Regions from separate parts of the Thioalkalivibrio sp. ALRh genome, predicted to be linked through region 4. Evidence: predicted binding sites of a transcription regulator. Region 4 holds the regulator's gene; each other region holds the start of a gene.
What was found. The regulator sigma-54, encoded in region 4, starts transcription at its own class of promoters, with help from an activator protein. The targets are predictions, from matches to a motif close to TGGCANGNTNCNTGCTT.
Positions count from the first base shown of each region.

Region 1: the regulator sigma-54 is predicted to act here: its motif matches at 4,257-4,273, upstream of flgB (flagellar basal body rod protein FlgB).
Region 2: the regulator sigma-54 is predicted to act here: its motif matches at 3,462-3,478, upstream of F791_RS0110830 (DUF4168 domain-containing protein).
Region 3: the regulator sigma-54 is predicted to act here: its motif matches at 3,291-3,307, upstream of pepA (flocculation-associated PEP-CTERM protein PepA).

Region 1 covers NZ_KB906519.1:122,559-129,640, reverse strand. Annotated here, with positions in the region: gene flgG (flagellar basal-body rod protein FlgG) at 1-571, opposite strand, end outside; gene flgF (flagellar basal-body rod protein FlgF) at 607-1,347, opposite strand; gene flgE (flagellar hook protein FlgE) at 1,377-2,603, opposite strand; gene F791_RS0100630 (flagellar hook assembly protein FlgD) at 2,629-3,300, opposite strand; gene flgC (flagellar basal body rod protein FlgC) at 3,314-3,733, opposite strand; gene flgB (flagellar basal body rod protein FlgB) at 3,770-4,180, opposite strand; gene F791_RS0100615 (protein-glutamate O-methyltransferase CheR) at 4,361-5,176, opposite strand; gene F791_RS0100610 (chemotaxis protein) at 5,450-6,379, opposite strand; gene flgA (flagellar basal body P-ring formation chaperone FlgA) at 6,623-7,082, shown strand, end outside.
Region 2 covers NZ_KB906523.1:86,140-93,221, reverse strand. Annotated here, with positions in the region: gene F791_RS0110850 (NAD(P)H-dependent oxidoreductase) at 1-478, shown strand, start outside; gene F791_RS0110845 (transporter substrate-binding domain-containing protein) at 582-1,280, shown strand; gene F791_RS0110840 (lecithin--cholesterol acyltransferase) at 1,300-2,388, opposite strand; gene F791_RS0110835 (DUF4197 domain-containing protein) at 2,518-3,222, shown strand; gene F791_RS0110830 (DUF4168 domain-containing protein) at 3,555-3,950, shown strand; gene F791_RS0110825 (bifunctional diguanylate cyclase/phosphodiesterase) at 4,016-5,254, opposite strand; gene F791_RS0110820 (hypothetical protein) at 5,512-6,459, opposite strand; gene F791_RS0110815 (hypothetical protein) at 6,479-7,082, opposite strand, start outside.
Region 3 covers NZ_KB906519.1:1,303,660-1,310,741, reverse strand. Annotated here, with positions in the region: gene prsT (XrtA/PEP-CTERM system TPR-repeat protein PrsT) at 1-2,404, shown strand, start outside; gene F791_RS0106225 (class I SAM-dependent methyltransferase) at 2,495-3,163, opposite strand; gene pepA (flocculation-associated PEP-CTERM protein PepA) at 3,400-4,230, shown strand; gene F791_RS0106215 (ThiF family adenylyltransferase) at 4,354-5,229, opposite strand; gene F791_RS0106210 (PEP-CTERM/exosortase system-associated acyltransferase) at 5,229-6,005, opposite strand; gene F791_RS0106205 (acyl-homoserine-lactone synthase) at 5,995-6,813, opposite strand; gene F791_RS0106200 (PilZ domain-containing protein) at 6,857-7,082, opposite strand, start outside.
Region 4 covers NZ_KB906519.1:775,859-782,940, reverse strand. Annotated here, with positions in the region: gene lptC (LPS export ABC transporter periplasmic protein LptC) at 1-70, shown strand, start outside; gene lptA (lipopolysaccharide transport periplasmic protein LptA) at 63-587, shown strand; gene lptB (LPS export ABC transporter ATP-binding protein) at 638-1,366, shown strand; gene F791_RS0103760 (RNA polymerase factor sigma-54) at 1,425-2,918, shown strand; gene hpf (ribosome hibernation-promoting factor, HPF/YfiA family) at 2,921-3,259, shown strand; gene F791_RS0103750 (PTS sugar transporter subunit IIA) at 3,264-3,734, shown strand; gene hprK (HPr(Ser) kinase/phosphatase) at 3,802-4,833, shown strand; gene rapZ (RNase adapter RapZ) at 4,834-5,718, shown strand; gene F791_RS0103735 (PTS sugar transporter subunit IIA) at 5,723-6,148, shown strand; gene F791_RS0103730 (HPr family phosphocarrier protein) at 6,120-6,389, shown strand; gene hisC (histidinol-phosphate transaminase) at 6,451-7,082, opposite strand, start outside.

The DNA of each region.
Region 1 (7,082 bases), 650 kb from region 4:
GGTTCTCGCCCATCGCCTGCAGACCCGCCGGATTCACGAAGTCCGCCAGCTGGATGTTCCCCAGCTCCACCGGTTCGGCCTGCCCCGGGATCTGCGCGGTCACGGTCCCATCCTTGCCGATCGCCAGCGACTGGGTATCTGGCGGCACGAACAGGCCCGGCTGCAGCGGATAGCCGTTCGACATCACCACCTCGCCATCGGCATTGAGCTGGAAGCTGCCGTCCCGTGTGTAACCAATGTCCCCATTGGGCATCAGGACCTGGAAGAAACCCCGCCCTTCGATCGCGACATCCAGCGAGTTGTCGGTCTGCTGCAGGTTACCCTGGGTAAACATCTTCTCGGTGGACACGGCGCGCACACCGGTACCGATCTGCAGCCCCGAGGGCAGTTGCTGATCCTGGGTGGCCTGGGCGCCCGGCTGGCGTACGGTCTGGTAGATCAGATCCTCGAACACCGCACGGTCCTTCTTGAAGCCGGTGGTATTCACGTTGGCCAGGTTGTTCGAGACCGTCGACATGCGCGTGTGCTGCGCGTCGAGGCCGGTCTTGGCAATCCACAGTGCCTGGTTCATGGTGCTCTCCTGTCAGTCCTGCAATGGGGGCCGCGTCAGCCGAGGCCCAGCAGCCGGTTGCTGCTTTGTTCCAGCGTGTTGGCGCTGTCCATCATCTTTACCTGCATCTCGAAGTGGCGAGACAGCTCGATCATCCGGGTCAGCGCCTCGACGGTATTCACGTTGCTGCCCTCGAGCATGCCCGAGACCACCCGCACCTCAGCATCCGGCGGCGCCTCGCCGCCGTCGGCCATGCGGAACAGGCCGTCATCGCCGCGCTCCAGTTCATTCACGTCCGGGTTCACCAGGCGGATACGCTCGATCGCGGCCAGGGCCTCCGGCCCCACTCCCTGCGGGCGCACGCTGATCGTGCCGTCCGTGCCGATCTCGATCTTCTCCGACGGCGGGATCGCGATCGGGCCGCCATCCCCCAGGACCTGGTGCCCCTGTGCGGTGCGCAAGAGCCCGAACGCATCCACATGCAGGGAACCCGCCCGGGTGTAGCCTTCCTCGCCGTCCGGGCCCTGCACCGCGATAAAACCCTGGTCCTCGATCGCGATGTCCAGATCGCGACCGGTGCTTTGCATCTGGCCCTTGGAGAAGTCCGTGCCGTCGGTGCCCAGCTGTGCGTAGTCGCGCGAATCGAATACCGGACCCCGCACGGGGACGGTGTTCGCGTTGGCCAGTGCCTGGCGAAAGCCGTCGGTATTGGCATTCGCCAGGTTGTGGTTGTTGACCGACTGCGCGTGCATGGTCTCCTTCGCGCCGGACATCGCGATGTAGAGGAATCGATCCATGCCTGTGCCCTCGTGTCCCTGTCCCTGACCTAGCGGATGTTGATGATGGTCTGGGTGACCTGGTCGGCCGTGGAGATCGTCTGCGCGTTCGCCTGGAAGTTGCGTTGCGCGGTGATCAGATTCACCAGCTCCTGGGCAATATCGACGTTCGAGGCCTCCAGAGCGCCGGCCTGGATCTCGCCCAGGTTGCCGGTGCCCGGAGAGGCAAACACTGGATCACCGGCCGCAAAGGTCTCGGCCCAGTTGTTGTTGCCCAGCTGCTCCAGGCCCTGTGGGTTGGTGAAGTTGGCCAGAGCGACCTGCCCCAGAACGGAAGATTGGCCGTTGGTGAAGCGCGCGAACACCACCCCGCTGGAATCGATGTCGACCCCCGTCAGCCGGCCCGAAGCGAACCCGTCCTGGCCAAGATCGTTCACCGCAAAGTCGCCACCAAACTGAGTGGTCCCGGCAAAGTCGATCGTCCCGTCCAGACCTTCAGCCCCGTTGGTAAAATCTTCCGTGGAGAACGGGAATTCCGTGTTGCCATCCAGCTGGCCACTGGCGTCAAAAGAGAGTTCGAAGCCTTCTTCCTCGTTGATCGGCTCGCCGTCAACGCTCATGAAGGCCGTCCACTCTCGTTCGTCGCTCTTCACGAAGTAGATGCGCGCATCGCGGGACGTCCCCAGCGAGTCATACACCGTCAGGGACGTCGAGTAGTTATAGCTGTCCGGATCATCGAACTCGAACTCGCCCGGATCCAGGATTGGAGCATCCGACTGGAGATTGACCAGAGCCTCAATGTCACTGGTAGCCTGCGGCGCGGAGGCCCCTGTCTGCAGACGCAAATCCCCAAGCTGTCCGGTATTGAAATCAGTATCCGTGCTGCCCGGGTTGATTGGCGGATAGCCCTGCAGCTGCTGACCCTGGTTGTTCACCAGGTTGCCGTCGCGGTTTACCTGAAACTCGCCAGCGCGCGTATAGACACGATTGCCACCATCGTTCATCACGAAAAAGCCCTCGCCATCAATCGCGAGGTCGAGACCGTTCTCGGTGAACTCCGTGCGTCCCTGCGAGAACTGCTGTGTCACCGCCATGAGACGCGAACCACCCCCAGTCGCGGTCTGGCTGACGCCACCAAAACTCTGCGCAAAGACATCACCGAACTCGGCGCGCGAGCGCTTGAAACCGGTCGTGCCGGCATTCGAGACGTTGTTGCCGGTGGTCTGCAGATCGGCCTGCGCCGAGTTCAGTCCGCTCAATCCGATATTGAAGGGCATACTGGTCTACCTCCGTTAGAGTCCGTCAGCTGCTGATGCGCCGGACATCCGAGAAATTGATCTCGCCCAGGCCACGGACCATCAGGCCCAGGCTGGAATCGTCGCCTACCGAAACGCTCTCGACGCGGGCGTCGAGGAAGACATCTACTGATTCACTACTGGAACCGCTCTGGGCCGACGCCCGGAATTCATATACGCCCGGGGCCGCAGGCGTCCCGTCATCGCGCAGACCGTCCCAGGTGAATTCCTGCAGCCCCTCACTGGCCGAACCCAGATTCATGCTTCGGATGCGTTCACCCGTGGGGCTGTACACCTCGACCTGCAACTGCCCGGTCGACTGATCCAGATCCACGGCGCCGCGCACCGTGCCATCCGCACCCAACTCGCTGAAGTCGGTTGGGACAAGGACGTCCTTACCCACCAGGGAGGCCGCTTGCAGGGTCTGGCTCTGGCCCATGGACTGAGCGAGTTTCTCGAAGGACTTCGAAAGCTCTTCGATCCCCGTGACGGTCGAGAACTGAGCCATCTGACCGATAAACTCCCCGTTTTCCATCGGTTCAAACGGGTCCTGATTCTGCAGCTGGGTAGTCATCAGCTTCAGGAAATCGTCCTGACCCAGGCGATCCGTCTCCTTGTCGTCCGGCTTGGGACGTGACAGGCCCAAGCGGTCCAGCATTTCGGGTGATATCTGAGTCATGGGAGGCTCCGGTTTAGCCCTGGCCGATCTGCAGCGTTCGCTGCAACAGCTGGCGCGAGGTCTCCATCACCTCGACGTTCGCTTCGTAGTTGCGCGAGGCCGACATCATGTTGGCCATCTCCTCCACCACGCTGATCGCGGGACGGAAGATGTAGCCGTCTTCGTTGGCCTGCGGATGGTTTGGTTCGTAGTGCGCCTGTGGCGGCGCGCGCGACTCATCAATTCCCGCCACCCGCACGCCATTGGAGGCGCCGTTCGGATCGGCCTGGTTCATCACGGTCTGAAACAGCACCTGCTTCGCCCGGTAGGCCTCGTCGGGGTTGGTCGCCACGGTGTTGGCGTTGGCCAGATTCGACGCGACCGTATTCAGCCGCACCGACTGCGCGGTCAGCGCGGAGGCCGAGGTGTTGAACAGATTAAACAGATCACTCACGACATCACTCTCCTGTTCCCAGCGTTGGCGCTCGCATTAGCGCTCGCCCCGCAGAGCATCACGGATGCCGGAAACCCGGCGGTTCAGGAACTCGAGGCTGCTCTGGTACTGCAGGGAATTCTCGGCAAAGGCCGCCCGCTCCAGCTGCGGGTCCACCGTGTTGCCATCCAGAGACGGCTGCGATGGCACGCGATAAAGCGTCTCCATCGACCCGTTGGCACCACCCGCCCCGCCGGCGCCGATATGGCCCTGATGTGTGCTCGCCATCGGCATGTTGCCGCCCTCGCCGGCCGCCGCCTGCAGCACCGAGCGAAAGTCGATATCGCGCGCTTTGTAATTCGGCGTATCGGCATTCGCGACATTCGAGGCCAGCAGCTCCATCCGCTTCGCACGGACGTTCACCGCCTCCGGGAGAATGCCCATCGCCTTGTCGAGAGAGAGACTCATCCGTCGTACCCCGTCCGCCACTGGCGAACTTCAGGTTCCTCGGGACGAAACCGCTTCGCCCCGTACGACAGGGACAAAGCAATTGGTGTGCCACTATGGGCCGAAAGAGGTTGGGAGAGCAGCGCCGAGGGTGGCGCCCGGATCGCGGGAGCGACCGTATGGAAAGGCGGAAAGGGCCGATCAGCCCTTCAGGCGAAGGACGGAGCCGTACTCGGTGCGAACGGTTTCGAAGGCCTGGGTGTAAGGACCCGCTGTCTCGGAAGCGCCAAGAAACAGATAGCCACCGGGATTCATCTGGCGGGCAATTCCGTCAAGAACCTGTCGCTTGGTCTCGGCGGAGAAATAGATCAGCACGTTGCGACAGAACACGATGTCGAACTTGCCCAGCGCCGCATAGCTGTCGATCAGGTTGAGCTTCTGGAAACGGCAGCGGCGCTGGATCTCCGGGCGTACGCGATGGCCCTCCGCCACGGTCTCGAAGAAGCGGGCGCGCCTCGCCTCGCTCAGGCCACGGACGATGCTCAGCCCGTCGTACACCGCGCGCCGGGCATCGTCCAGAATCTTCTCCGAGAGATCCGTACCCAGGATCGATACCGGCACCACACGCTTGGGCCGCGATTCCTCCCACTCGGACGCCACCATCGAGATGCTGTAGGCCTCCTGTCCGCTGGAGCAGCCGGACGACCAGACCTTGATCCCTGCGCCTTTCTCCGCCCGTTCCGGGAGCAGTACATGGCGCAGGATCTCGAACGGGAAGCCATCGCGAAACCAGGAGGTTTCGTTCGTGGTCATCGCGTCGATCACACGCGTGCGCAGGCGCGGGTTGGGTGCCTGGCGCATTGCGTGCAGCAGCTCCGGCACACTCTTGTAGCCGAACTCGTCCAGCAGCCGCGACAGTCGGCTCGACACGAGATACTGACGACTGTCGCCCAGCACCAGGCCACAGCACTCGGAAAGAAAACGCGAGAACTCCTCGTAGTCACGCGAGTCGATCACGAAGTCATCCTTGAAAGTCGACGGTACGGGCGGACGGGCACGTTGATGACGAATCCTTGACAGCGTGTCGGAAAACCCGACTGGGGAACACGCGATCCCCCATGCCGGACGGATGCAGTATACGTGCAACCGCGCGGACGCCGACAGCATCCCAACGGGTGATCGATGCGGCGCGCCATGGCCGCTGATGTTCATGCGGCCGGCAATCCGTTACCGCTTCCATGCCGCCAGGGTCGACTCGGTCGACTAACGCAAACGGCGCAGGCACCGGCATCAGTCCTTGCGGGTCTGGTCAAGCACAGCCTCGGCCAGCTCGTCGGGGTTGAACTTGGACAGGAAGGCGTCGGCCCCGGCACGCTTGACCATATCCGTATTGAACTCCCCACTCAGTGACGAGTGCAGCAGAACCCGGAGGCCTTTCAGGCGATCGTTCGCACGAATTCGAGCGGTGAGGGTATAGCCGTCCATGCGCGGCATCTCGATATCCGAAATCACCAGCTCCACCACCTCGTCCACGGTGCCGGCCTCGGCCTGCTCCTCCAGGAAATCCAGCGCCTCGCGACCATCCTTGAAGACCACGTACTCCCAGCCCAGGCCCTTGATCGCACCCTCGATCTGCTTGCGCGCGACCACGGAGTCATCAACGATCACAATCTTGCGCTGTCCATGCTTGGCGCGTTCTTCCTCGGCCTCCGCGCGCACCGCGTCGGATACCGTGGATGGCAACGGGTTGACGATCGACAGTACCCGTTCGACGTCAATGATCTCGACCAGCTTGTTGTCGATCTCGGTGACCGCCACCAGAAACGACTCGCGCCCGGTCCCACGAGGCGGGGACTTCACGTCTTCCCAGTTAACGTTGACGATCCGGTCGACCGCGGACACCCAGAACCCCTGTACCGACCGGTTGAACTCGGTCACCACCACCTTGTGGTCGCCCGTTTCGCCCACGGCGGTACGCAGCCCCATCGCGCGCGCCAGATCGATGATGGGGACGGTTCCGCCACGCAGGGTAGCCACACCACGCACCACACTCAGCGATCCGGGAATCTGCCGCAGCGGCGGCGACGGGATCACCTCGCGCACCTTGAATACGTTGATACCGAAAGTCTGCGAGCTCCCCAAATGAAACAGGAGCAGCTCCATACGGTTCTGCCCCACCAGCTGGGTGCGCTGATTCACATCGTCAATGAATTGACTCATTGTCCTGCTCTCCCCCTCGCCCAGCGGCCAGCCACCTCGACTCGCCGGCCCCAGTGTGCACCCCGCAGACCGACGCTGTCATGCCACAACCCGCCGTCGCATGCCGATTGCACGCGTTCTAGACCCGATAACGGCCGGCCGCTGTGACTCTTGAGGGTACGCTCCTGATTGCCTGGCATGTTTTCTGCTTGCACGTCTCTGCAAACCTCTCGAGTCCTGACAAGCCGACGCGCATCCAGACCAATGAACCAGTCAGCACGCAAACCTTCCATTCGCTCCTGGTGGCTTTCGGCCGCCATGGGCGTCGTTCTGGCCCTGGTCTCCATTGCGGCACAGGCCGAGATCGAGGCAGTGGAAAACATCCGCCTGGCGGCGGAGCGCTTCATCCAGGAGGAGTTGAACCTCACACCAGGCGACGAAGCGGTAGAGATTCAGATCGGCCGGCTGGACAACCGCCTGCGCCTGGCCCGATGCAGCGAGGCACTGGAGACCCGGTTCCCGCCCGGCGGGCGACGCGATGGCAATACGGCGGTACAGGTTCAGTGCGAGACCCCCGTCAGCTGGTCGATCTATGTGCCAGTCACGGTCGAGCGCTACGCCGAGGTGCTGGTCGCCAGCCGCAGCCTGCGACGCCAGCACACGATCCTCCCCGGCGATCTGCGCACCAAGCGAATTCAGACCTCTCGCCATGCGGGGAGCTATT
Region 2 (7,082 bases), on a different contig from region 4:
GCTCGGGGAGGTGGATGTCGCGCTGACCCACAGCCTGGGCGTGTTGCTGTGCGGGTACGTGTTCCTCGCGGGGGACTGGACGGACCCCTTGCCCTGGTGGCTGAGCCTGCCGTTGTTTCTGGCGATCATCCCGTCGATTACGCTGTCTGGTATCCCCGATCGCGAGGCGGACGCGGCTGTGGCCAAACGGACCCTGGCGGTGCGGCTGGGAAATGGTGGTGCGCTCGGTGTGGCGCTGGTGTTCACCGGTCTGGCGGCGGTTGCGGGAACGGCATTCCACCTGACCGGTTGGGCTCAGGGGGCCTATGCAGGCATTGCCTATTTCGTGGTGCCGCATGCGGCCTGGCTGATATGGATGTTGTGGCGCGAGCGTCAGCGCGGGGCACCGGGCGGGCGTATCGACGGCTTGATGGCGGTATCGCTAGCCTATGTGCTTTGGTTTGGTCTGGTCCCGCTGGTAAATCTTGCCGCGGCTTGAGTGACGGGATGCCGACCTCCGGCGGATTCGGGGCCCGGACGGCACGGTATGGAGGGACTGAGCGATGTTTGGACGGCTTTTAGCGGGTATTGCGGTCTTGGGCATGCTGTCGGTGCCGGCGGTGGCCGATCACCGCGAGGCCTTCCATATCGCGGGCGACCGGGACGAGGCGCCGTACGGGTACATCAATCGCGATGGGCGCTTCGCGGGCCACTATGTCCAGTTGATGCAGGAGGCCTTTGCCCACTTGTGGGTGCCACTGCGCCACGAGCCCTACGAATGGGAGGAGGCGCAGCGGCTGGTGAAGGAGGGCAAGGCCGACGCGATCATTACCACCATGACGCCGGAGCGCGAGGAGTATCTGATCGCGAGCGAGGTCGCCCTGGCGGAACCGGAATGGGTGGCCTTCGTGCGCGAGGACCACCCCGAGCGCGACGAATTGCTGGCAAAGGAACGGCTGGAGGACTTTACCGGATACCGCGTACTGGACTACGCCGGGAACGGCTGGGGCAAGGCCAACCTGGAGGGTCTGGACGTGCAGCGCGAGGGCACGCTGTCGGAGAATCTGCGACGTCTGGCGGCCGGCGAGGGGGACGTGCTGATCAACATGAGTGAGGTGACGGAACACACGATCCGGGAGTTGAAGCGGGCCTATCCCGACGAGGCGGATGCACTGGGTCGGCTGGTGGCCTCCTCGAACGTGCTGGACGTGACCTCGATGCATCTGCTGGTACGCAAGGACTCGCCGCATGCGCACCTGGTGCCACGCATCGACAAGGTCCTGCGGGAGCTGGGGATCTGACCCCTGCGCTGGAGAGACGTTAGTCCTGCGGGTCAATCGCGGGGACAGGCCGGTCCTCGTCCCGCCAGTCGAACAGGATATGCAGGATCGGTTCGACCGCGGGGGGGTATTCCGTCAGGGGGCCGGGAACCAGGAGACCGCGGTGCGAGGCCTCCAGGATCTCGGGTTCGGGGTGTCCCTCCAGTGACAGGGAATCGATCGGCACGACCCCGTCTCCCAGTCCTTCGCTGGTGTCCTCCCACCACTCTTCGATGCGCGCGGGCAAGTCCTCGATGCCGAACTGCTCGCTCAGGGATCGCAGGCTGGCCTCCATCGCCGGGGTCGGCTCGGGTACCACGCCGCCGATGATTCGCACGGGAATGTCCTCTGGCCAGGGGCGCTGATTCAGGTCCGCCAGAAACTCGCTGTCGGGCCGCAGATCGATCTTGGCCGCGCCCGTGCCGTCGCGAAGACCGGCGAAAAGCGAAAAGCGTTGCTCACGTATGTCGGCCAGCCATTCGCGCACCTCGAGCCAGACGCGCAGGCGTGCCCAGTCGGAGCCCTGGTTCGGGGTGGCGACCAGGATTACGCCTGCAATGGGTGGTCCTTCGGCCCGCGGAGCCTCGTCGACGGGGTGTCGCCAGCGGGTGACAAAGTCGCGGATCACCAGGCCGCCCATGCTGTGGCCCACCAGAATCACGGGCTGTTCGGTCTCCAGCGTCTCCCAGTACTCGGCCAGGAGGTCGGCGCTGTGATCAATCGCCTGATCGTTCGGGTAGCGAAACTCCCAGCCATTGATGCCGGCCGTGTCGAGGGCGGACGCCAGCGTGTCCCAGATATCGCCGGGCTCGTCGAGCCCGTGCAGCATCACGACTTCGGGGCGGGTGCTGTCGTCGAATACCGTGGATCGCGGGACAAAGCCGCGAAGCTCGTCGGGTAGCTCCATGACCTCCGGAAACCACTCGTGCAGGCGGTCCTGGACCTCCACACGCAACTCGCGCTCCTGCTCCGGGTGCTGCTCCGTCCATGTGACCCAGGCGATGAACGCGAGTAGCGGCAAGCCGAACAGGACGGCGGCAGCGTACAGGCGCTTGCGGGCGGGTCTTTGGCGGCGCGGTCTGTGGGTCATATGCCTTAACAATTGAGCATGCGCGGGTGGACCGCAAGCCTGGCGCGGTGCTGGATGTGACAAGCGGGGCACGGGGTATGCGAGGCGTGATGTGTATCATGCCCCGTATGATTCTGTCGGAGTGTCCGCATGCGTAATTCGCCGCTCTTGTTGTTGCTGTTTCTGCCGTTCTTTCTCTCGGCCTGTGCCGGACTGGATGTCCGCGACTTCGGTTTGAACGGCGAGGGGAGTGGTGGTGACCGGGCGGAAGAGGCGGTCCGCGAGGCCCTTCGAGTCGGCACCGAACGAACCGTGGAACGGACGGGGCAGGAAGACGGCTACTGGGGCAACCAGGCCATACGGATCGGTCTGCCGCAGGAGTTGCGGCAGGCCGGGGATGTGCTGCGCAGCGCTGGCATGGGCAGCCAGGTGGATGATCTCGAGCGGCGCATGAACCGGGCCGCCGAGGCGGCCGCACGGGAGGCGGCCCCGGTGTTTGTGAGTGCGATTCGGGGCATGCAGCCGTCCGACGTGCACGCGGTACTGCGCGGTGATGACGATGCCGCGACCCAGTACCTGCGCGGTGCGTCCGAGTCGGATCTGCGCGAGCGCTATGCGCCCGTGGTGCGCGAGCATATGGAGGGTGCCGGGGTGTACCGGGTGTACCAGCCGCTGCGCGATGCAGCCAGCCGTATCCCCGGCCTGGCCGATCTGGATGTGGACCTGGATCGCTATGTGACCGACCACGCACTGGATGGTCTGTTTACCATTCTGGCGGACGAGGAACGTCGCATTCGCGAGGATCCGGCCGCGCGCACGACGCAGCTCCTGCGGGAGTACTTCGGGTCAAGCTAACCCAGGCGCCGAGCACAAACGGCCGGGCCCCGTGGCATTGCGCCTCGGGGCTTTTTTGTGGGTGAAGGGCCTTGCCGGCGTTGAACGAGGCGGCCCCAGGGAGTGAGTCGAAGCGACACGGGTCGGGGCGATGCATGTGTCTGAATGACCCACCTCTGGATGTGATTGGGACCCGTCCTATCAGTCCATTCAGGTGCGGAAACCGCCTGGCGGCGCGGCATGCGGCATTCAGGCCATGTTGGCACGGAGGCTGCATCGCTACGGGTCAGACGGCGCGTTCATTGCGACGGGCTAACGCAATCCAACCAATCTGAAGAAGCAGGAGGCGCAGAATGGGACACAAGACCGGTACAACTTATTCGATCGCCCTGGCTCTCGGGCTCGCATTGGGTGGTGCGGGCACGGTGGCAGCGGATGATCCGCATGTGTTCGAGCAGGAATGGACCGATGATCCCGAAATGTCCGCCGAGGACGTCAGTGAAAGCGATCTGGAAAGCTTTCTGGCGGCCGCGGATGCGGCCCAGGACATCCGCGCGGAATACGCAGATGACATCGCGGAAGCAGAAGGCGAGGGGGCCCAGGAGCTGCGCGACGAGGCCAACGACGAGATGGTCGCCGCAATCGAGGATGAAGGGCTGACCGTCAAGGAATACCAGGAGATTGCTTACCTGATCGACAACGACAGCGATCTTGGTGAGCAATTCGCCGAGGTGGCGGGGGATTCGTAGCCTCCACCAGCACTACGCCTGCTATCTCCCAGGACCCCGGTGGGCGAACCGCCCACCGGGGTTTTCTACGCCCGGGCGCCGCTCGGCGTCGGCGGGTGGTCCGGGTCAACCTCCTCGATCAGCAGAAGGGACGGAATTTCGTCCGCGGTCAGGGGCCGGGCGAAGTAAAACCCCTGGATGCGGTCGAACCCGAGTTCCTCGCTCAGGTCGATCTGGTCCCGGGTCTCGATGCCCTCGGCAACGGTCTTCAGCCCGAGCGATCCGGCCAGCAGTGCGATGCCTCGTGCGAGGTCTTCGGCCGAGGGGTCGTGGCCGAGGCTGGATACAAGCTGGCGGTCGAGCTTCAGCGTATCGATCGGAAACCGATTGAGATAGGCGAGGGACGAATACCCGGTGCCGAAGTCGTCGATGGCGAGCTGTACCCCCAGGTGCTTCAGCGCCTCGAGGGCGGGTTCGGCGTCCTCGAGCGCGAGCACGGTCTCGGTGAGTTCGATGGTCAGGAGTTCGGGTGGCAGGTGGTGGCGCTTGAGCGCGGATGCGACGTCGTACGCGAGTTCGGGGCGAATGAAGTCGCGGGCGGAGAGATTGATCGCGGTGTACCAGGGTTCGCGGCCATGGACCTGCGCAAGGGTCTTCCACTCCTCGGTCTGTCGGCAGGCCTCGGCGATCACCTGCGCGCCGATGTCGTGTATTAGCGAGGAGTCCTCCGCCACGTCGAGAAAGTCCGCCGGCGTCAGCTCGCCGTGCGCCGGGTGCTGCCAGCGGATCAGCGCCTCGACCCCGACGAATCGATGCTGGCGGATCGAGTAGATCGGCTGGTAGCGCAGAAAGAACTCGTTGTGTTTCAGGCCCCGGCGGATATCGAATTCCTGACGCATGCGCCGCAGTTCCTCGGTGACCGGATGCAGCGCGGGAATGACCAGCCAGGCCATCAATTGCCCGATCCCGACGAAGAAGGCGGTGCGCGTCAGCCAGCGTTCGGTCTCCTGTGCGGTGGCGGCGGCGACGTCCACATAGGTCAGGGGCCCGGCCAGTACGCCGGCCACCAGTGCCACGACGAGGGCGGCGCCGGGCCCAAAGCGCGCGGCGGCAAACAGGATGGGCACGTAGTAGAAGTGCGGCACGATGCTGTCGGCGCCACCCGCCAGGTACGGGATCAACCAGGAGAGCAGCAGGCCTGCGACGATGATCAGTGTCGCGGAGACAAAGGACATCCCGACCCAGGCGCGGAGCGTCGTTCGAGCCAGGTAGTCGGAATACCGGGTATTGCCTGCCAGGGGTTGAGCCGACTCGAACCTGGACATTGCGTGGCATCCTTTGGCCTTCCTGGCCGGCTTTGCACCCTGTTGCGGCAGGGCGGGTATGGCGGCGCGGTCACGGTCCTTTACCGGTTCGCGCCCGGGCCTTTACACGCAGCTATAAGTGGTTGTTCCGGGAGTGTAGTTCATATGCGCCGGAACGAGACGTCCGGGCCCATCAGTGATTGAGCCGGGTGCTTTTTTCGGGGCTTGAGGGAAACGGCGCAGGGCGGGAGGTCCTGCCCCGCGGCCGTCAGCGTGGCCTAGTCGCAGGCGGAACGCTCGGCGGGCAGGTTGCCGCGCACGCAGGTGCTGATCTCGGGCGGGCTCTCGTCGCTGCGCAGGCGCACGAAGAGACCATCGATCTCGCCGGCGGCGTTGGTCGGGTAATGGTCGCCCATATGCATACCGGCTCCGTGCATGACCCAGTAGTTGAGCTGGTGGGCCTCGCCGTGGGGTTGTTCCAGGACGACCAGGGTGATGCCTGGGGCCATCTCGGTCACGATCAGCCGTCGGATCCGCTCGCCGGCCTCGAATTCGACATAACCGAGCGCATGACTGCTGACATCGCCGCCGCGCATGCCCTGCATCTCGGGTGTGTGATTGGTCTGGATCAGCCGGAAGCGACCGTGGGGCTGGCCGTCCTGCATCTCGCCGTCGAAGCGCATAACCATCTTCATGCTGCTGTCCTTCGCAGAGGCGGCGTACAGCCGCTGCGCCTCCTCGATGCTGGAGACAGCCGCCGGCTCCATGGCCTGGTGGTTCTGGTACCAGGTCATCCAGAAGCTGACGGGGCCGTTGTCGACCGCATCCGGACAGGCACCGTCGGCGTGCAGTTCGAAGCGGTCAAAGCCCAGGTCCACCGAGCCGCGTCCCTTGTTGGTGACCAGGGCGCGGGTAAAGATGACGTCGGCCGGCGTTTCGAGGTTGGCCATGGCGCGGTAGCGATCGTCCCAGGCGCATTGAGTGGCACCGCGTCCCGGCAAGGCCTGACGGCTGATCTGCCGCGCCTCGCGCGATCCTCGTTCGCTGCGATAGGCGTCCAGCAGCGCCCGGGTGCCGGGGTCCAGCAGGGCCGTGTCGACCGCCTGGATGTTGCGGTCGAACTGGCGGTCGGTGCCCGGGGTGGCGTGGGCGGCCGAGGTTGTAAGGCCCAGGCTCAGGATCGCGCCCATGGCGAGCATGCGGGCAGACGTCAGGTGGATTCGCATCATTGGGTTCTCCGTGGGTTTATTGCCATTGCAGGTCCATGCGTTGCTGCATGCGGTGCCATTCGGCGGTGATGATGTCGCCCGCCACGCGATGGGCGGCGTCCATGCGCGGGCGGGCCTCGGGGTAGAGGAGCATCACGGCCTCGCTGGCGCGGGCGAAGTCGCGCCGGGTACGGTAGTGCACCATGGTGTGTACCAGCAGGCTGTCGAGGTCGTTGAACGAACGGTCCGCGGACTGGCGGTAGCGCACCATGCGTTCCGGGGTCAGTTCGAGCTGGCGGTGGGTCTGCGAGAGCCCGTCGAACAGGGCGAAAAACCCCATGCCCAGCTCGGCGCCCTGGCGCAGGGCGTGATCGCCCAGCTGACGCTGCAGCAGCTCCCCGGCGCCGAACAGCCCGGCATCGTGGTCACGGGCCAGCAGGCCAAAGACGCTGGCGGCAGAGCCGGACGATGCGCTGCGGGGCTGGGCCAGTTCGCGCATCTGCTGGTCAAGCCGCTGGTGGCCGGCGTCCAGCAGGAGTTCCAGCGCCGGGGCGGTGTCGTGGTCCAGGGCTCCGAGTACACCCTGGCGTTGGCCTTGCGGGAGGCGCTCCAGTTCGCGGAGTACCCCGGCGATGTCCCGC
Region 3 (7,082 bases), 530 kb from region 4:
CCTGGAAGGCGAGGATGCCGCGCGCCTGCTGGCCTATCGGTCGCTGGCGGCCTATCAGGCGGGAGACGCCACTGCCGGATCGGATTATCTTGAGGCCGCCCGCGAGGCGCATGACGATCTGGTCGAGATTCATCTGGCGCGCGCCTACAAGGCGATGTCCGATGGCGACGCCGAGCAGGCCATGAAGATGACCGATGCGGCCCTGGAAACGGACGCCGAATTTTCGCCTGCCTGGTCCCTCAAGGGAGACCTGGAACGGGTGCAGGGCGACCCCGAGGCTGCACTCAAGGCCTTTAGCCGCGCCGTCGAGTTGCGCCCGGATGCGATCGCCGAACGCCTGAAGCGCGGGCTGATGCACGTCGAACTGGGGCAGTTCGACGAGGCCCGGGCCGATGGCAAATTCCTCAAGGATGGCGCACCCAACCACGCCGGCGGCCACTTCCTGATGGGGCTGATCGAGTTCGAGACGGGCGAACCCCTGCAGGCTCGCCCCCACCTGGAAGAGGCGCTGGCGGCCTCGGCCAACTACCGCCTCGCGATGCCCTATCTGGCGGCCATCCAGCTGGAAGAAGGCAACTGGTCCCAGGCGGAACGCCTGCTGGAGCGCCACCATGCGCTGGGCCCGGCCAACGCGATGAGCTATCGGCTGCTGGCCCAGCTGCGCATTGAACAGGGCCGCACCCAGGATGCACGACGGATCCTGGCCGAGGCACTGAGCGAGCGGCCCGACCTGATCGAAGCCCTGGGCGATCAGCTGGCCGCGCTCTATATCGGCGAGGGCGACACTGAAAGCGGGATCGAGGTCCTGCGCGAGGCCCTGGCCAACCGCGCGGACCGCCCGGAACTGCAGGAGATGCTGGGGATTGCCCTGGTGCGGCACGGCGACCACGAGCAAGGCATGGCGCTGCTGCACCGAGTCGCCAGCGAAAGCGCGGATGTACGCCTGGCCGACTACTCGGTGGCCCTGACGCATATCCGGGATGGGCAGTACGAGCAGGCCCTGGAGGCCACCCAGCGTCTGCGCGACAAGGACCCGGAAAACCCGCAGGGCTTCAACCTGATGGGCGCCGCCCTGCTGGGGATGGGCGAAACCCACGAGGCCCGCCTGATCTATCAGGAAGGACTGTCGCTCCATCCGGACAACAGCACCCTGGCCCTGAACCTGAGCTCGCTCGAGGTCCGCCAGGGCAACCTGGAGACGGCCCGCGAGATCCTCGAGGACCTGCAGGAACGCGACCCCGGGCATCCCACCTCGGCGATTCGGCTGGCGACACTGCATTTCCAGCAGGGCGAGATGGAGGCCGGCAAGCGCTGGCTGCAGGACGCAATCGAGGCGCACCGGGATCGGATCGAGCCCTACCTGATGCTGGCACGCGCCCAGAACCAGCAGGAGGATCACGCCGCCGCCCGATCCACCCTGGAAAAAGCCCGTGAACATCACCCCAACGACACCCGAGTGCTGGGCCTGCTGGTCGATCAGCAGGAGCGCGAGGGGGACTTCGCGGGCGCGGCACAGACGCTTGGGCACCTGGCCGTACTGCGGCCGGATGCCGCGGAGCTGCGCTTCCGGCAGGCGCGCAATCTCGCCGCGCTGGGCGAGACCGAGCAGGCCGTCACGGCCCTGCGCGAGACGCTGTCGATCGACTCCAGCCACATGAGCGCGCGCATGGTGCTGACCCGCCACCTGAGTCTGGCCGGCGAGGTCGACGAGGCGCGTCAGGTCTTCGAGCCCGTCGCGGAGCGCGCCCCGGAGGCGGCGCAGGTGATCGCGCAACAGGCCTGGTTCGACGCACAAGCCGGCGAGCTCGACAAGGCGATCGAGGGCTACGAACGCGCCCTTGAGCGTGAGTCCCGACGCGACTGGCTGGTGGAGAAATACCAGGTTCAGCAGCGGGCCGGCCATTCCGACGCGGCCCTGGAGACGCTGCAGGGCTGGCTGCAGGACCACCCCGCTGATCTCGCCTCGCGCCACCTGCTCGGCTCGGCGCAGATCAACGCCGGCCACGAGGCCGAAGCCCTGGAAACCTACGAAACCGTGCTGGAACAGCGGCCCAACGATGTCATCGCGCTGAACAATGCGGCATGGCTGGCCCGCGAGACCGACAACCCCCGCGCCCGCGAGTATGCCCAGCGGGCTGTCGAACTGGCCCCGGATCAGCCCGCGATTCTCGACACCCTGGGCGTGGTCTTGCTGGAGGGCGGCGACACCGAGAACGCGCTGGAGACCCTTCAGCGGGCCTACCGGATGAGCCCGCAGGCACCGGATATCGGGTTCCATCTGGCGCAGGCCTACCAGGCCAGCGGCGAAACCGAACAGGCGCGCGACCTGCTGACGGAGCTGCTGGAGGCCCACGAAGATTTCCCGGAACGCGAACGGGCGCAGTCGCTGCACGAGTCGCTGTAAAACCGGAAAAGCGAAAAAGACCCGCCGAGCTGAAGCCCACGTCCGCGTGGGCTTCAGCTTTTCCGGCCAGCGTCGAAACTGGCGCCAGGACTACTGCGATTTCTTCAACAGCAGGTTGTAGCAATTGCCCGAGATCGAGGAGTCGACCACCTGGAACCCGGCGCTGGTGAAGCGACTCAGGATATCGCGGGCCTCGTACGGGGTATGCAGGATGCCTTTGCGCATGCCCCAGCGGTTGATGCGTTCGGCAATCAATTTGAGTGGCTGCGGCGTGCGCGGATACAGCAGGACGTTCGCGGCCAGGGTGCCCCCCGGCTTGAGCACCCGAAAGGCCTCGTGGATGGCGCCGTCCACATCCGGAAAGCAGTGTACCGAGTTGGCGATGTTGGCCGTATCGAACTCGCCGTCGGCGAACGGCAGCTCCGCGGCGTCGGCGTGTTTGACAGTCACGTGCTCGTCCTTTGCGAAGCGGTGGCGCGCGCCCGCCAGCATGGATTCGGCGTAATCCACGCCAACGATTTCGCTCTCCGGCAGTTTGCGCCGGCGCCGCCACTTGATCGCCATCTCCAGCAACGTCCCCGTACCGCAGCCGATCTCCAGATGCCGGGCCCCCATGTTGCGGCCAAAAAACCGGATCTGGGCGCCCAGGGTGCTGTTGTAGGCAAAGGTCAGGATGAAAAACCCCCGCGCGTCGTACCACCAGGGTGGCGACTTGTAGGCCTCGGCAATCTCGTCGCGGGTCTTGGCACGCTTGGACATGTGGCATCTCCTTCACGGAAAGAACGGCCGAGCCCCCAACTCCGCCGTCCGTTTTTTTTACAAAGCCCTTTTCCAGGACCAAGGAAAAACAAAACAAACGCCTTGAAAATCCGATAGTTAGCACTTTTGGCACGCAGCCTGCTTTACTTCACTCGCAAGACAGGACGACTAGCAAATTGAAGTGGAAGTAAGCGTTAACCCAAACAAATTGATGCTAACTGGTGGAGGATTACAACATGGAAAGGTTCAAGCAAACAGCGCTGGGGGCGGTACTGGCAGTGGCCAGTCTGGGGCTTGCGAGCACCGCACATGCCGGCGTCTTCACGATTGATGATTCGCAGCTCGATCTCTCGACGATCGCGGTCGGCGAACGTCAGGTTGACCGTATTACCGGCGGGTATGAGGAGCTGCTGACCCTCGATACCGACGGTTCCTTCGACGCGGCGGCCTACTGGAACGTAGGTCAGTACTTCCTTGGGGGTACAAGCGTCAGCAATCGTCTGGGCGCCGGCGGGGACGACGGTGATCTGTTCTATGGCCTGTATGCCGTGTTCGAGTCCTCCGGGACTTTCGACGCGGGTTCGGGCGAGTTCACCGGCACCACCGGCTCGATCGCGCTCTACCTGGATCCGAATCTGGATACCACCTTCGGGTTTAACTCGGGCGATGCGGCCGACGGTGTGGCCCTTGGCGGCACGGGTGATGACATCCTCGTAGGCTGGTCCGACATCTTCGAGCGGGGCGCGGGTCGCTTTGAACCCGGCTCGGACGATATCGGCAGCTTCGCGCTCATCTTCAACGAGTGGATGCTGACGGATGAAGGCAAGCAATTCTTCACCAGTCCGGACCCGTTCTACATGAATGTCCGAGTATCGGGCCAGTTCGACTTTATCGAGGGTTTCGAGGAAGTCGATCAGCGCACTACCTTTGATGTGGTCGGCTCGGCCGACGCCCGGTGGTTCGGGGTACCCGAGCCGGGCATGCTGCTTCTGCTGGGAACCGGGCTGGTAATGCTCGGCTTCGTCGCCACGCGACGCCGCCGCCGCGAGACTGGCCTGGCTGCCTAGCAGCCCTTGTGGTTGGGCCTTCTGCTCCCCCCTGGGTGGAAAGCCTCTCCCGGCCCCTCGTCTTCGGACGAGGGGTTTTTTTTATGTCCGAACATACGAAACGCGAGGCTGGATGGCTGCTGTTCAGACCTGAGCCCGGAGACGTGCGAGTCGACGTCGTCCGATCGCCAGCAGCAGGCGCTGCAGGGGATTGCGGTTGCCACCGGGGCGCCAGGTGCGGGCGAGGCGCTGGCGATAGGCATCGAAGTGAACGCCGCGCGGGGCCCAGACGACACGGCCACGCCCCAGCAGGATCTTCAGGGCCTCGGTACCCATCACCCCGGCGCACAGCTCGCAGGCCATCACGGTGGACGGGCCATGCTGCGCCCTCAGGTCGACGGCGGCAGGATCGGCCAGATAGCCCATCTGCATCATCGACGGGGCCAGGCCCATCATGAAACGCAGCGCCAGCTCCTCGTCGGGCAACCCGTCACGCAGGTCGAAGTAGTCATCGAACGACAGACCACCCGGGCGGAAATTGAGCAATGCGGCCCCCATGCCGAGCGGGGCCACGGTGATCGCCGGGATCCCCCGCTCCGCGCACGCGGCGAAGACCTCGCGGCGGACCTGAAACACGAAAAAGTCGAGCCCGTCGACGTAGAGATCCACACCCTGCAGGAAGGCCTCCAGATTGTGCTGGTACACCCCCTCCGGGAATGTGGTGATCTCGAGCTCCGGATTGATGTCCAGCGCCATCTCGCGCAGGACCTCGACCTTGGGTCGGCCCAAACGGGACATGCCGGCCCCCGCCTGGCGGTTCATGTTGTGCAGCTCGAAGCAGTCGAAATCCGCGATATGAAAGCGCCCCACCCCCAGGCGGGCGAGCGTCAGCAGATGGCTCCCGCCGACACCCCCAAGACCGGCGATCGCCACCCGCGCACCGCGCAGGCGTTCCATCTCCGGCCAGGTCACCCAGCCATGGGTGCGCCGGAACGCCGCGTGATAGTCGAATTCAGGCATCAGGCCGCGCTGGCAATCGCGTCCCAGAGAGAGTCGGAGGGATGGGGGTCGGAGAGATTGGCATAGGAGTGTGCATACAGCTGGCTCAGCGACGGTGAACGGTGAATCCCGGCCAGGGCTGTAAGCAGACTAATATGAAACGGCGCGCGGCGACCATGGTAGTTCTGAAGCGTGCCGATCTGCTTCACCTTCAGGCCGTGGCGACGCAGGATGCGCGCCAGCGACGGCTCCATCATGGCGAAGGCATGCGAGCGGCCCTCGATCTCCATCATGGCGACCGCACTCATGAACAGACTCAACGCCAGCAGCGGGAAGGTACGCGCCTGTTCCAGAGGCACATTCAGCAGATGAAGGTCCCCGACAGGAGTGACCGACTCCCCCAGACGTCGCCGGAACAGGCCATTGACGGCCAGTCGGGAGACCTCGCAGATCGCGTCCCGCTCCAGCCGGTCCGGGCGAAATTCGGTCTCGTAAAAGCAGTTATCGCAGTGGCGCTCCATCGGGAGTTCGTGGATCTTCTGACGCGCGTCGACATGCACGACCCGGACGCAGCCCGCGTGGGTACCGCTCACCACATGCTCCAGCAGGCAATGCGTGGACTGGGCGTCATATTCGTCGATCTCGCGCTCGCCCGGGCAGTTCTCCGGAGACTCGTAACGAAACTCTCGGCAGTAGACCTCGTAGCGCAGTCGGTACACCGCCTCCAGCTGCTCCTTGTCCGGCTTCACCAGAGAAAAATAGCGGCAGAATGCCGTGATGAGCGGGTCATCCTGCACAGGGCACTTCCATAGCCCTTGGGGCGTGATACACACGCGGGCGCCAGCAACGCTTGTACCCCGGCGCCGCGCGGTACGGGAACGGTGGGTGCCCGGCCAGCTGCGCATAGTGGGGACGCGCCGGTGCGTCGCCCAGCCCCAGCCGGCGGCGCCAGGCGGACAGCGCCAGGCCGGACTCGGCAGTCAATGCACGAAACGGCAGCCGCAGCCCCCGGTGATCACAGGCCTCGCCACACAGCTCGATGGGGATATGGTGGCGCTGGAGCAGACGCGCGAGGGCTGGTCGAATCATGAACAGCAGAAAGTCATACCCGTGGTCTTCGGCATAGGCCTGGGCGGCCTGGCAAAGGTGATACAGCAAACGCGGCGATCCGCGTTCCGGTGAACCACGAGCAATCAGACGGGAAACCTCGAGCACCCGCGGGGACTCGACCCTGGGCGTCGCGAAGGCATCCTCAAACAGATGCCCGGCGGCCATCGTCGGGAGGAGACCCGCCTCCGGCCGGATCAGACGCATGGCGCCAACCCAGTGCCCGCCGTCGTACAGCCCGCCCATCCGCACCAGAAAATGAGCGGCGTGCTCGTCGTGGATGTCGCGCTCGAAACCTTCCGGGTAACGCTCGGCCGCTTCGAAACCAGTCTCCAGACAGTACACCGCGTAGCGCATCCGATAGTGGATGCGACGCGCCCGGGCGCCCGTGGCGAGATACACCTGATAGGACGGGGAGTGCCCATCCGGCAGGCAACGATCTGAGGTGGGGCGTCCCGGTTCGACGCCAGCATGGGTATACAAACGTTCGTCCTCCATTGCGTAATTCAATACGGATTTCCCCGGCCAGAGGCGCATGCCTTCAAGCCGTCGTGTCGATGCGTTGACCCGGACCATTGCGCCTGAGAAAACGCAGGCCCAGACCCACTCGGCGATCGGATACCACGACGGCATCGAAGGTCCCGGCGGTCGGGAGCATTAGCTGCAAGGCGGTATCCGGCGGCAAATACGGGTACTGCCCGACCAGCGCAATCCGCGCGCCACCCCGCGAAAGATCCATCAGGCGGCACTTGCGCCACTCCTTTCGG
Region 4 (7,082 bases):
CATAGAGCTGTTCCATGACGTGTACACGCTCTACAGCGAGTCGGGCGAGGAGGAAGCCGCAAATGACTGAACGTGGTGGGTCGTCGCTCGCCCGGGCCGGATGGCCCGTGCTGCTGGGCAGTGCCTTGTTGCTGCTAGCCGCGCCGGTCATTGCCCAGCAGCAGCCCCTGCCGGTGGAGATTACCGCCGATCGTGCGGAGATGGACGACCGGCGGGGCGTAAGCACTTATACCGGTGATGTGGTGGTGATTCGCGGGGACATGACACTGGAGGCCGACAAGGTCTATGTGCGCAGCCGCGACCGACGCCCTTACGAGATGGAGGCCCACGGCGAGCCCGCGCGGCTGGAGTCCCCGGACCCGGAGACGGGCGAGATGCGCATCGCCACCGCGCTGCGCATCGACTACCTGCTGAACGAGGACCGGGTGATCCTGACCGACCAGGCGCATGTGATCACGGCAGCCGAGGAAGCGCGCGGCAAGCGCATCGTCTACGACCTGGAGACGGATGTGATCGAGGCCGAGCGTGGCGAGGCCGATGACGAGCGTGTACGTATCAGGATCCAGCCCCGCGAAGACGACGAATGAACGAGCTCGACACCAGCGCGCCCGCCGCGGCCGGTGGCGAATCTGCGCCGATGGCCGGCTATCTGACCGGCCGCGAGCTGACCAAGCGCTATGGCAAGCGTACGGTGCTGGATCGTGTCGACGTCGATCTGGCACCAGGGGAGGTCGTGGGCCTGCTGGGACCGAACGGCGCAGGCAAGACCACCTGTTTCTACAGCCTGGTCGGCCTGATCCGGCCCAATCGTGGCCGCATCACGCTGGGTGACCGGGACATCACCCGGGCCCCGATTCATTCGCGGGCCCGAGCCGGGCTGGGCTACCTGCCGCAGGAGGCCTCGATCTTCCGTCGGCTGAGTGTTTGGGACAACCTGCAGGCGGTGCTGGAGCTGCGCTCGGAGCTCGACCGCCACGAGCGACGCCGCATCGGCGATGCCCTGATCGAGGAGTTCCAGCTGGAGACCGTGCGCCACAGCCCTGGGATTGCCCTGTCCGGGGGCGAGCGTCGCCGCGCCGAGATCGCGCGGGCACTGGCCGGTGACCCGCGCTTTATCTGCCTGGACGAACCGTTTGCCGGCGTGGATCCGATTTCCGTGGGTGATATCCAGGCCGTGATTGGGCATCTGGCCCAGCGCGGGATCGGTGTGCTGATTTCCGACCACAACGTGCGCGAGACCCTCGGAATCTGCGACAGGGCCTATATTCTTAGTGAGGGCCGCATCCTGAGCGCCGGGACCCCGCAGGAGCTGCTGGACGACCCCCAGGTGCGCCGCGTGTATCTCGGAGAAAACTTTCGACTGTGAACATTGATCAGTGTTTCCTTAAGATGATCTTGATGGTCACCATGGACCTCAAACCGCGATGCTGAAACCCGGGCTCAATCTGCAGCTGGGGCAGACGCTGACGATGACCCCGCAGCTGCAACAGGCGATCCGTCTGCTGCAGCTTTCCACGCTGGAGTTGCAGGCGGAGATCCAGCAGGCGCTGGAAAGCAACCCCATGCTCGAGCAGGTGGAGGACGAGGGCGAGGAGGCCCCGCCCGAGCGCCCGGAGGAAGGGGGCGAACGGGTCGACGGGGATCGCATGCAGGCCGACACGGCTGGCGATGACGTGATCCCCGAGGAGTTGAGCACCGACAGTCGCTGGGACGACATCTACGAGCCCGCCCCGAGCCCACGCGGCCTGGACGACCGCGACCCGCTGGAGAATACCTCCGACGGCGAGGACGAGGGCCTTCAGGATCACCTGCTCTGGCAGCTGCATCTGAGCCACCTGACCCCACGAGACCAACGGATCGGGGCGGCGCTGATCGACGCGATCAGCCCGGACGGCTATCTGGACAGTGAACTCGAGGCGCTGGCGGAGATGATCAGCCAGGGCGAAGACGAGCCCGTGGGGGTCGACGAGGTCGAGGCGGTGCTGCACTGGATTCAGCAGTGCGACCCGCTGGGCGTCGGTGCGCGGGACCTGCGCGAGTGCCTGGAGATCCAGCTGCGCCATTTGGCGCCGGATGCCCCGGCGCGTGACGCGGCTCGAGCCATCCTGGAAAACGGCATGGAGAGCCTGGCCAAGCGGGACTACCGAGCCCTGCAGCGCCAGTCCGGCGTGCGCGACCCGGACGAGCTGGCGCGGGCGCTGGACCTGATCCGCACCCTGAATCCGCGGCCCGGTGCCCAGATCAGCGAGTCCACTTCGGAATACGTCGTGCCGGATGTCTATGTCCGCCATGACCGCGATGGCTGGCGCGTGGACTTGAACCCGGAGATTGCGCCGCGCATTCGCATCAACGATCTCTATGCGGGCATGGTGCGGCAGGTCTCCGATGCGCGTGATAGCGCGTTTATGCGCGATCAGTTGCAGGAGGCGCGCTGGTTCCTGAAGAGCCTGCACAGCCGGAACGACACCCTGCTGCGGGTCGCCCAGGCCATCGTCGTGCGCCAGCAGGGGTTTCTCGAGCATGGTGAGGTTGCCATGCAACCGCTGATCCTGCGCGATATCGCCGAGACCCTGGAGATGCACGAATCGACCATCTCGAGGGTGACTACACAGAAATACATGCACACCCCGCGTGGGGTATTCGAGTTCAAGTACTTCTTTTCCAGTCATGTTGGCACAGCCGATGGCGGCGAATGCTCGGCGACCGCGATCCGTGCCATGATTCGGGAATTGATTGGTGGCGAGACCCCGAACAAGCCACTGAGTGATGCAAAACTGGCCCAGATCCTGTCGGATCGGGGCATTAATGTGGCCCGACGCACCGTGGCCAAGTACCGCGAGGCTATGCACATACCGTCTTCCAGCGAACGCCGGCAGATGGCGAGTATGCCCAGTGGAACCAAGCAAAAAGGAGCCTGACCATGCAGATCAACCTGACCGGCCATCACGTCGATATCACCGACGCCCTGCGCGACTACGTGAACGAAAAGTTCGCGAAGCTGGAACGCCACTTCGACAAAGTGATCGACGTGCATGTGGTGCTGACCCACGAGAAAAACCAGAACCTGAACAACAAGGCGGAGGCCAATCTCCAGGTCAGCGGCAATCACATCCACGCCGAAGCCAGTCACGAGGATATGTATGCGGCGATTGATGGCCTGATCGACAAGGTGGATCGTCAGCTGATCAAGCACAAGGAAAAGGTCAAGGACCATCACCGCGCCGAGGGTGCCCAGCGCAACCGCGAACAGGCCCTTTAACGCAATGACCATTGCCGAGCTGATCACCCGCGCCCGTATCCGGCTGGAGCCCGAGTGTTCCAGCCAGAAACGGGCGCTCGAGACCCTGGCCGAGTTGCTGGCCGTCGGCGGCGAGGAGTCCGCCGGCCCGGCCAGCGGGGCCATCTTCGAGGCCCTGTCTGCCCGCGAGAAGCTTGGCTCCACCGGTCTGGGGCATGGCGTGGCCATCCCGCATGGGCGTCTGGCCGAGCTCGATGCCCCCCGGGTCGCGGTCCTGCGGCTGGACCAGGGGGTCGACTTCGACGCCATGGACCACGAACCCGTGGACATCCTGATCGCACTGCTGGTGCCCGAGGCGGCGACCAGCGCGCACCTGGACCTGCTGGCGCAGCTGGCTCGCGGTCTCTCGCAGCCCGACAATATCGCCTCGCTGCGCCGTGCCGGCGACGCGGACGCCCTGGAACGCGAACTGACCCGGGCCTTCGGCGACGCCTGAACATGGCTCTCCCGGCAGTGCTCCCCCGATTCCGACACCCCGCGCCAATGCTGCCGGAGATTCGTGCATGAACGAGGCACTGGGAGAGGGCGGCATCGCGCGCGACATCACCGTAGAGGTCCTGATCCAGGCGATGGGCAATCGCCTGGATCTGCGCTACGTACACGGCGAGCAGGTCGCACCGGATCGCAACCTGGTCGGCGGTGACGGCGACGACCTGCCCCTCGCCGGGCACCTCAACCTGATCCGGCCTAACCGTATCCAGGTGATCGGCGATTTCGAGGCGCGCTATATCGCGCGGCTGAGCGATGATCAGCGCGAGCAACTGATCCTGGAGATGGCCCGCACCGGGACGACCGCGGTGATCTTCGCCGAGGACACCTGCCCGTTCTCGGAGATGCCGGACGTCCCCGATGAGCAGCTGCCGCTGATCTTGTGCTCCTCGACCAGCAGCCACGAGATTATCTCCCTGCTGCGCTATTTCCTGCAGCAGCGGCTGGCCCATTTCGAGGTGCGCCATGGCGTGTTCATGGAGATCCTCGGCATTGGCGTGCTGATCAGCGGGGCCTCCAGCGTGGGCAAGAGCGAGGTGGCGCTCGAGCTGATCTCGCGCGGGCACCGGCTGATCGCCGACGACGCACCGGAGTTTGCCCGCATCGCCCCGGATATCGTGCGCGGACACTGCCCGGCCCTGTTGCAGGACCTGCTCGAGGTGCGCGGGCTGGGGGTGTTGAACGTCCGCGCCATGTACGGGGATTCGGCGATCAAGGGCGGCAAGTATCTGCGGCTGATTATCGACCTGCGCGACCACGGCGAGCCCTCGCCGGTGCCGGATGACCGCCTGAATGGCCGCCGCGGGGAGATCGGCATCCTCGGGCTGCGTATCCCGCTGATCAGCCTGCCGGTCGCGCCGGGGCGCAACATCGCGGTGATGATCGAGGCGGCGGTACGCAACCACATGTTGCACATGCAGGGCTATGTCGCCGGCGACGACCTGCGCGCACGTCAGCGCCGGCAGATGAGCGGCGAGCCCGAGGAGCCGCCGTACCACCGCGCGATCCCTGCAACCACCGTCCCCAACCCGGACCCGGAGGGCTGAATGCGACTCCTGCTGGTCAGTGGTCTGTCGGGTTCCGGCAAGACGGTCGCCCTGCATACGCTGGAGGACGCCGGCTATTTCTGTGTCGACAACCTGCCGCTGCCGCTGCTGCCCGGTCTGATCGAACAGGTCCGTAGTGGCGATTACGACGCGGACGACGACCGCCATCTGGCGGTCGGGGTGGATGTCCGCAGCGGGCTGACGGCCCTCGAGGGCTTTGCCGACCTCCTGCGCGAGCTCCGGGGCAAGGGGATGAAGGTCGAAGTGATGTTTCTGCAGGCCTCCAGCGAGGTCCTGCTGCGCCGCTATCACCTGACGCGGCGCCGACACCCACTGGCGCGCGACGGCGTGCCACTGGTGGACGCGATCGAGCGCGAACGTGACTGGCTCGGCCATGTTGCGGCCGAGGCGGATCTGACCGTGGACACCTCCCGTCTGTCGATGCACGATCTCGCGCGCACCCTGCGCGACCGCGTCGGGCTGCTGGGCGAGGAGCGCCTGTCCCTGCTTTTTCAGTCATTCGGGTTCAAGCATGGGGCCCCGCTGGACTCCGACTTCGTGTTCGACGTGCGCTGCCTGCCCAACCCGCACTACGAGCGCGATCTGGCGCCATTGACTGGCCGCGATGCGGCTGTTTGCGAGTTTCTTGCGCGCCATGGCGAGGTCGAGGAGATGTATGACGGGATCCAGGGCTTTCTCGAACAGTGGGTCCCGCGGATCCGGCAGGATCACCGCAGCTATGTGACCGTTTCGATCGGGTGCACCGGCGGCCGTCACCGCTCGGTTTATCTCGTGGAGCGGCTGGCGGCTGCCTGGCGGGGGCGCGAACATGTTACTGTTAGCACCCGTCACCGCGAGCTATCCCTGCCCCTCGAATCGGAGTGAGTCCATGGGCGTTGGTCTGATCCTGATCACGCATCAAAACCTCGGCGACACCCTGCTGCAGACGGCCCAGAGCATGCTGGGCGACCTGCCCGAGGATTGCGAGTCCATGGCGATGTCGCAGAATGACGACCCCGACGAGGTGCTGGCGCGCGCGAGGGCGCGCCTGGGCGAGCTGGATTCCGGCTCCGGCGTGCTGATCCTGACCGACATGTTTGGCTCCACCCCATCCAATGTGGCCAGTCGCGTGGCCCGGGGCGCGAACGCCCGCGTCATTGCCGGGATCAACCTGCCGATGCTGATCCGTGTGCTGAACTACCGCCATCTGCCGCTGACGGAGCTGGTCAACAAGGCCCTGTCCGGCGGGCACGATGGCATCCTTCTTTGTGACCAGGAGTGTTCGGATGCCGCAGCGCGAAGTCCCCATCGTTAATCGTCTGGGGATGCATGCGCGTGCGGCGGCCAAGTTCGTGAGCCTGGCCAGTCAGTACGCGTCCGATGTGACCGTATCCCGGAACGCCCAGGAAGTGAACGGCAAGAGCATCATGGGGGTGATGATGCTGGCGGCGGCGCAGGGCTCCGAGGTTACCATCACCACCGACGGCGAGGACGCCGAAGAGGCCCTCGACGCCCTCACCGAACTCGTCGCCAACCGCTTCGGCGAGGACGCCTAGTCCCTCTCCTGCCGCCATGCCTTTACGAGGCTGGGCCTAGTTCACCCTCGGAAATCAGGGTTCAGCCGGCGAGGGCGTTGCGCAGGGCCGCGAGAAATGCGTCGTTCTCGTCGGAGCGGCCGACGGTGACGCGCAGGCAGTCGGCGAGTAGCGGATGCGCGCGGCCAACATCCTTGATCAGGATGCCGGCGTCGCGCAGGGCCGCGAAGCTCGCGTGCCCCTGCCCCTCGCGCACTCGAAAGAGGATGAAATTCGCCTGGCTCGGGAACACGTGCTCGACGCCGTCGATCGCCGCAAGCGCCTCGGACAGCCGGCCGCGTTCCTCGATGATGCCGCGCGCCTGGTCATCCAGCGCCTCACGGTGATCGAGGGCGAAGGCGACCGAGCGCTGGGTCAGGGTGTTGATGTTGTACGGCAGGCGCAGCCGGTCCAGCGCATCGATCCAGCCCGCGGAGGCGGCCAGATAGCCCAGCCGCGCGCCGGCCAGCCCCAGCTTCGAGACCGTGCGCATCACCATGAGCCCGTCGTGCTGGCCGACCTCCGGCAGGAAGCTGTGGGCGGCGAACGGGGCATAGGCCTCGTCGACCACCGTGACGCCGGGGTTGGCCTCGATGATCGCCTGCACGGCGGCCGGGTCGTCCAGGGTCCCGGTCGGGTTGTTCGGATAGGCCAGGAACACGACCGCCGGGTCGT